2 regions of the Erwinia sp. GW821-FHT03D09 genome follow, and region 2 is predicted to be linked to the other one. Evidence: predicted binding sites of a transcription regulator. Region 2 holds the regulator's gene; the other holds the start of a gene.

Evidence for each region. The regulator LexA, encoded in region 2, represses DNA repair genes until DNA is damaged. The targets are predictions, from matches to a motif close to TNCTGTATGTACATACAGNA.
Region 1: AC07U6_RS04930 (YebG family protein) is a predicted target of LexA. The motif match lies at 943-962, and genes of this name have one in related genera.

What each region holds. Positions count from the first base shown of each region.
Region 1 covers NZ_JBWKUK010000004.1:77,886-81,651, reverse strand. The annotation lists gene AC07U6_RS04935 (sugar phosphate isomerase/epimerase family protein) at 1-613, shown strand, start outside; gene AC07U6_RS04930 (YebG family protein) at 630-926, opposite strand; gene purT (formate-dependent phosphoribosylglycinamide formyltransferase) at 1,066-2,244, shown strand; gene AC07U6_RS04920 (bifunctional 4-hydroxy-2-oxoglutarate aldolase/2-dehydro-3-deoxy-phosphogluconate aldolase) at 2,563-3,201, opposite strand; gene zwf (glucose-6-phosphate dehydrogenase) at 3,422-3,766, opposite strand, start outside.
Region 2 covers NZ_JBWKUK010000007.1:46,997-50,762, reverse strand. The annotation lists gene zur (zinc uptake transcriptional repressor Zur) at 1-119, shown strand, start outside; gene AC07U6_RS08360 (CsbD family protein) at 342-551, opposite strand; gene dinF (MATE family efflux transporter DinF) at 797-2,125, opposite strand; gene lexA (transcriptional repressor LexA) at 2,206-2,814, opposite strand; gene AC07U6_RS08345 (diacylglycerol kinase) at 2,922-3,290, opposite strand; gene plsB (glycerol-3-phosphate 1-O-acyltransferase PlsB) at 3,419-3,766, shown strand, end outside.

The DNA.
Region 1 (3,766 bases), on a different contig from region 2:
TTTTGATGGCGCCCCGGACGCGCTGCGAAAGGATAAGTATCAAGAGGCCGAAAAAATGATGCAGGCGGCCTGTCTTCTGGGGGCGTCAACGTTGCTGGTTCCGGCTTCAACCGATAGGCGCTGCCAAGCTGAGAGGATAGAGGAAGATCTGCGCTGGCTGGCAGATCGGGCACAGCAACGAGGGCTGAGCATTGCCTATGAAGCGATGGCCTGGAGCTGCATAATAAACAATACCGTAGATGCATGGCAACTGATTAAAAAAATAGATGCCCCCAACCTCGGGCTGGTCGTGGATGCTTTCCATATTTTTGTTCGCCAGCGCAGTGTTAATGACCTGGCAGGCATACCGGTGGAAAAGATTTTCCTGGTGCAGCTTTCCGATCTGGCGCAACTGCCAGTAAAGGGAAAACTGGTGGAAACAGCTCGCCACCACCGCCTGTTACCCGGAGAAGGCAATTTCCCTTTAGCTACCCTGTTGCAGCATCTGCATCAGATTGACTATCGCGGGCCGTTGGGGCTTGAGGTATTCAATGACGATCTTCATCAGGCAGATCCTGTGAAAACCGCGCGCAGGGCAATGCATGCACTTAGCCAACTGCTGGCATCGCAGTGATGCCTGCCCTCGGGAATCACACCGCGCGCAGTTTACCCTCAGCTTCGGCCGTTTCATCTTCTGATGCAGCCGCCTCTTCCGGCATCTTACCGGTGCGCAGAATGTGCTGCAGCGCATCTTTGTTTTCGGCAAGATACAAGCCCAGTGCTTCACCCTGCTGCTCATCAAGCGCAAGCGGACTGGTGGTCAGCCATTCAGAAAAAACTTCGGCCATATCGAGCATTTTGTCGTAGGCATCGGCTTCTTTTTTGCTGGCAAACGTCATCTTTTCCTCACCTTTTCTGACGACTACGTATTGAATTTCAACAGCCATAATTTTCTTCTCGCTATACTGTGTTTATATACAGCCTATCACTGAAGCGGATTTGACTCAAGTTTAGCGTTCAGGATGAATACGCAAACGTTTTCGTTTATACTGCGCGCGTTTTTTTCCATTCAATCAGGTAGAGATTATGACGACTCTTGGAACCGCACTGCGCCCACAGGCGACCCGCGTAATGCTGTTAGGATCAGGTGAACTGGGCAAGGAAGTGGCGCTGGAATGTCAGCGTCTTGGCGTGGAAGTGATCGCAGTCGATCGCTATGCCGATGCCCCTGCCATGCACGTTGCCCACCGCAGTCATGTGATCAATATGCTTGACGGTGCCGCACTGGCCGAACTGATCGCTCGGGAAAAACCGGACTTCGTCGTGCCCGAAATCGAAGCCATCGCCACCGACATGCTGGTTGAACTGGAAAAACAGGGCCAGCATGTAGTACCTACCGCACGCGCGGCGAAATTGACCATGAACCGTGAAGGCATCCGCCGCCTCGCCGCTGAAGAGCTGTCGTTACCTACTTCAAGCTACCGCTTCGCCGACAGCCGTGAAGCATTCTTTGCCGCCGCCGATGAAATTGGCTTCCCGTGCATCGTTAAGCCAGTCATGAGTTCTTCCGGTAAAGGTCAGAGTTTTATCCGCGAAGCTCCACAGCTGGAAGCGGCCTGGGAATATGCCCAACAGGGCGGCCGCGCCGGTGCGGGCCGGGTGATTGTTGAAGGCGTGGTGAAATTCGATTTTGAAATCACCCTGCTGACTATCAGCGCCGTTGACGGCGTTCATTTCTGCGCCCCGATCGGTCACCGCCAGGAAGATGGCGACTACCGCGAATCCTGGCAGCCGCAGCAGATGAGCGATCTGGCACTGCAGCGCGCGCAGGATATCGCTCGTAAAGTCGTTGAAGCCCTCGGCGGACGCGGTCTGTTTGGCGTGGAACTGTTTGTGTGCGGTGATGAGGTGGTGTTCAGCGAGGTTTCCCCTCGCCCACACGATACCGGTATGGTGACGCTGATTTCGCAGGATGTTTCCGAGTTTGCCCTGCATGTTCGCGCGTTCCTCGGCCTGCCGGTTGGGGGGATTCGTCAGTACGGACCGTCTGCATCTGCCGTTATTCTGCCTCAGCTGGACAGTGATAATGTTCAGTTCGGTAATTTGCAGGCGGCAGTCGGTGCCGGTTTGCAGGTTCGTCTGTTCGGTAAACCGGAGATCCGCGGTCAGCGCCGTCTTGGCGTGGCACTGGCGACCGGTGCGGATATTGATGACGCGGTGCAGCGTGCGGTTGCTGCGGCGGCTGGCGTGAAAGTTAGCGGGTGATTTAACGTTACCTGCGTGGGCTGGGACAGTAGTGTTAATGCTGGCTGGTGGTTCCCCCGTTCGGGCGGGTCCTCGCACCACCCTATGTGGGACGCAGGTCATCCGAGTTGCATAGAGGATGCGCCCCGGGCGCCACAGCCACAGCCACAGCCACAGCCACAGCCACAGCCACAGCCACAGCTACAGCTACAGCTACAGCCAGCCAAATAGCGCGTTTCCCCACATATAAAAAAGCCGCGATCCCAACGAGATAGCGGCCTCAAATTTATAACCTGATGCCAGGCAAACAACGTGTTTACCGTAGCCCACTGCCTTGCATCAGCGTGCGCCAGCCACCGCTTCCTGCGCCAGACGGGTAATACGATCGTAATCGCCCGCTTCCAGCGCATCGGCAGGCACCAGCCATGAGCCGCCAATACACAGCACGCTCTTCAGCGCCAGATAGTCACGGTAGTTTGCCGGGGAAATGCCTCCGGTCGGGCAGAAACGCACCTGCGGGAATGGCCCACCAATGGCCTGCAATGCCTTCACGCCGCCGTTAGCTTCAGCCGGGAAAAATTTAAACTCACGCAGGCCGTAGTCCAGCCCGGTCATCAGTTCTGATACGGTGCTAATACCCGGAATCAGCGGTACCGGACCGTCTACCGCGGCGCGCAGCAGCGGTTCGGTCAGACCCGGGCTGATAACGAACTGCGCGCCGGCATCGGTGACTTCCTTCAGCTGCTGTGCATTCAGCACCGTACCCGCACCAACGATCGCCTCCGGCACTTCTCGCACCATCGCTTTCAGTGCATCCAGAGCACACGGGGTACGCAGCGTCACTTCCAGAACGCGCACGCCACCGGCAACCAGCGCTTTAGCCATGGGTACCGCGTGTTCCAGCTTACTAACGACAATCACCGGAACAACCGGGCCGGTGGTCAGGATCTGTTCTGCGCTTGTTTTCCAGTTACTCATCAATAACCTTCTCCTGTCTGACCTGCCATCCCTGTCATGCAGAGCGCAGGCATAAATGACGCCGGGTGTCAGGAATTCTGTCTGTGGGCATTACCATACCGCAGAATCAGCGCCAGCGTCCAGGCTTGATTTTAATTTTTAAAATGGCGGTTCATTTTTATTGAATGCGAATTTTAAGTAAAAAAAAGCCCGCCGAAGCGGGCCTTATAGCAACAATCAATTATTCGATTTCATTCCAGGAACGGCCATCGCGCGTAATCATCGCTACGGAGGCAACCGGCCCCCACGTACCCGCCTGATACGGCTTAGGTGCATCTTTGTCGGCAGCCCAGGCTTCCATAATGGAGTCAACCCACTTCCAGGCTTCTTCCACTTCATCACGGCGCACAAACAGTGCCTGAATGCCGCGCATTGTCTCCAGCAGCAGGCGCTCATAGGCATCCGCCAGATGTGACTGGTTGAAGGTTTCAGAGAAGCTCAGATCCAGCTGGGTGGTTTGCAGATTGTGTTTATGATCCAGACCCGGAACCTTGTTCAGGATCTCGATTTCTACACCCTCGTCCGG
Region 2 (3,766 bases):
CCCATAGCGTGATTGAGGCGCATGGTTTATGCCAGCGATGCAGCGAAGTGGAAGCCTGTACCCATCAGGATGCCTGTGACCACGATCACAGCGTGCAGGGCAAAAAACGCGGGCGTTGAGGATAGTCTGTCTGCGGAAGCGAAAATCCCGCAAGACGGATATTCAGTCTGCGTCAACGAAACTGATATGCGCTAACGATGTTACGTGGGCTAAAAACAGTGTTGATTCAGCGGGTGGTAGAGCTCGGCGGGGGTAAAGATTTAACAGTGGCAGTAGTTGAAGCGCTTTGGTGGCACGTTCCTTGTGCCAGGGGGTAGGAGCTTCATCCTGAATACATATCATTACCAGCGATGATTGTTGCGGCTTTCCCAGTCGCTGAGTTCCTTTTCGGCCTGGTCTTTCTGGTAACCATAGCGTTCCTGAATTTTACCGACCAGCTGGTCGCGTTTACCTTCCACAACCGTCAGGTCGTCATCGGTAAGCTTGCCCCATTGCTCTTTCACTTTCCCTTTAAACTGCTTCCAGTTGCCGCTGATTTCATCATTGTTCATAACAGACGCCTTCTGGCTGAGATTACTGGTCTGGAATATTTCTATTCGTCACTCCGCTCAATAACCAGATAATTATCTGACTAAACGCCGAAATTACAGATAATTATAGTGCAAATTTCGGAAGGTGCTGCGCACAGGCCAATCTGAGTGCCTTCAAAGCCTGAAATCCAACGCTAGAAATCAAAAAAAACCAGCCCGTTCAGCAAGCTGGCCGTTGTTCAGGGAGAAGTAAGCAAATATTTCCGTCAGCGCGACAGGGTAAACCAGGTGCCGTTTCGCCAGTGCCGCTGCCAGATAAACCACAGGCTGATACCGCGCAGCAGCAGGAATACCGTTACCGCCAGCCACAAACCGTGATTGCCCAGCAGCGGAACGGTAAACAGCGTCAGCCCAAAGCCCGCTGCGGCCACCACCATGCTGTTACGCATTTCGCTGGCGCGGGTGGCACCGATAAACATGCCGTCCAGTAGATAGCAGCCTACGCCAGCCAGCGGCATCACCACCTGCCACCATAAATAGCGATCGGCCAGTTCCCGCAGAGGCTCCAGAGAGGTCAGTAGCGCCACAATATGCTCACCGCCGAAGGCATAAATCAACGAGAACGCCAGCGCCACAACGCCGGACTGGCGGCAGGCCGCGTGCCAGACGCTGAGCAGCTGTCGGCTGTTTCCCGCGCCAAAGGCTTCACCCGAGCAGGCTTCCACCGCATAGGCGAAACCATCCAGCGCATAGGCGGTGAAGGTCAGAAACATCAGCAGAACCGCATTGACGGCAACAATATCGCTACCGAGCCGGGCACCGAAGATCGTCAGTGAGGCAAAGCACACCTGCAACAGCAGCGAACGCAGCATAATGTCGCGGTTCAGCCTCAGCAGGCGGGCCAGATTACCGCGCCATGCACTCAGCAGCAGACGCAGCGACAGGCCACGCATCACCATCGCACGCCACACCAGCAGCAGGCCCACGAGCAGGCTGACGTATTCAGCGATAGCCGTCGCGGCAGCGGCGCCCTGCACGCCCCACTTCAGGCCGATAACAAACCACAGATCCAGCAGGATATTCACCAGGTTGCCCACCACCAGCAGGATCACCGGCGCACGGGCATACTGCACGCCAAGCAGCCAGCCGAGCAGAACCAGGTTCGCCAGCGTGGCGGGCGCGCTGAGCCAGCGGATCTGCATAAACAGATCGGCCTGATGCAGCACGTCTTTACTGCCGCCGGTCAGCCCCAGCGCCAGATGAGTCAACGGCGCTTTCAGCAGAATAAAGGTGAAACCTGCCAGCAGCGCCAGCAGCAGCGGCTGCATTAATGCTCGCGCCAGTGCGGGCTTGTCGTTCGCACCGAAAGCCTGTGCGGTCAGCCCGGTGGTGCTCATGCGCAAAAACAGCAGCAGCATGAACAGGAAGCTGGTAATGGTGGTGCCAATCGCCACGCCGCCGAGGTAGGTCGGGCTATCGAGATGGCCAATAACGGCGGTATCCACCAGCCCGAGCAGTGGCACGGTAATATTGGAGAGGATCATCGGCAGCGCCAGCCGCCAGAGATTTTTATCGGCAACCGTCAGCAGTCGCATTATTTTCCAACCGGAAGCAGGGAGAGACGAAGGATCGCAAAACGCGCCGCAGAGGGCAACGCGTCAGGTTTACCAGGGAATTACAGCCAGTTGCCGTTGCGGATAACACCGACGGCCAGACCTTCAATAGTCAGCGTCTGCTGGCGCAGATCGACAACGATCGGCTGAAACTCGCTGTTTTCCGGCAGCAGGTGAACGATGTTACCCTGTTTTTTCAGGCGCTTAACGGTAACTTCGTCATCAATACGCGCCACAACAACCTGGCCATTACGCACGTCTTCCGTTTTGTGCACCGCCAGCAGATCGCCGTCCATGATGCCGATATCTTTCATCGACATGCCGCTAACGCGCAGCAGGAAGTCCGCATTGGGTTTGAACAGTTCCGGGTCCACCGAGTAGTGACCTTCGATATGCTGCTCGGCCAGCAGCGGCTCACCGGCGGCAACGCGGCCAATCAGCGGCAGCCCCTCTGCTTCTTCCATCATCAGACGAATGCCGCGTGATGCACCGGAAACGATCTCAATCACGCCTTTCCTGGCCAGCGCTTTCAGGTGTTCTTCAGCAGCATTGGGGGAACGGAAGCCAAGCTGCGAGGCAATTTCTGCCCGCGTCGGCGGCATGCCGGTCTGGTTAATGTGGTCGCGAATCAGGTCGTAAACCTGCTGCTGCCGTGCCGTTAGTGCTTTCATCCCGCCCCCTGGTTGTTTATACAGTCAACTGTCAGTATATACAGGTATTTGCGCGTTGAAAACCCAAAGCTGGCTAAAAAACAGCAGTTTGTTGAATTTCGGAAAACCTATCGCAAATGTGCGATCAAGAGCATTGCCCACACAAAAACTGCCAATATTATACTTAATAATACGGCGGCGGAGCCCATATCTTTGGCACGCCCGGCCAGCGGATGAATTTCACTGCCGATACGGTCTACTACCGCCTCAATGGCGCTGTTAAGGATTTCGACGATAATCACCATCACCACAGAGCCGATCAGCAGCACGCGGGTGACGGCGTCAACATCCAGCCAGCAGGCGATCAGGATGGCGATAATGGCGGCGATGGCTTCCTGGCGGAATGCCGCTTCATGTTGCCAGGCAGCACGTATACCTTTCCAGGAATAGCCCGCTGCTTTTACAATTCGAGTCAATCCGGTGGCGTTATTTGCCATAATCAGGGAACCCTTTGGGAAGTTTAACGTCAATGAGAGGGTGTAGCACATTTTGCAATACCACAGATTCTGTTAGCGCTTTCTGGTATGCTTGCGGCGCTTTGCTAACAAGAGGCTTCATGTTGTCTATGTCAGGTTGGCGTAATTTATATTACAAACTGTTGAATCTGCCAGTGAAATTCCTGGTAAAAAGTAAGGCAATCCCGGCCGAACCGGTTGCCGAGCTTGGGCTTGATACTTCTCGCCCTATTATGTATGTGCTGCCTTATGATTCAAAGGCCGATCTCCTTGCCCTGCGCGAACAATGCCGCAAACAGGATCTCCCCGATCCGTTGCATCCGCTGGAGATCGACGGCACCATGCTGCCCCGCTATGTGTTTATCCATGACGGTCCGCGCGTGTTCCCCTATTTCGTACCAAACCTTGAGTCGGTTAAGCTGTTCCATGACTATCTGGACCTGCACCGTAATCATCCC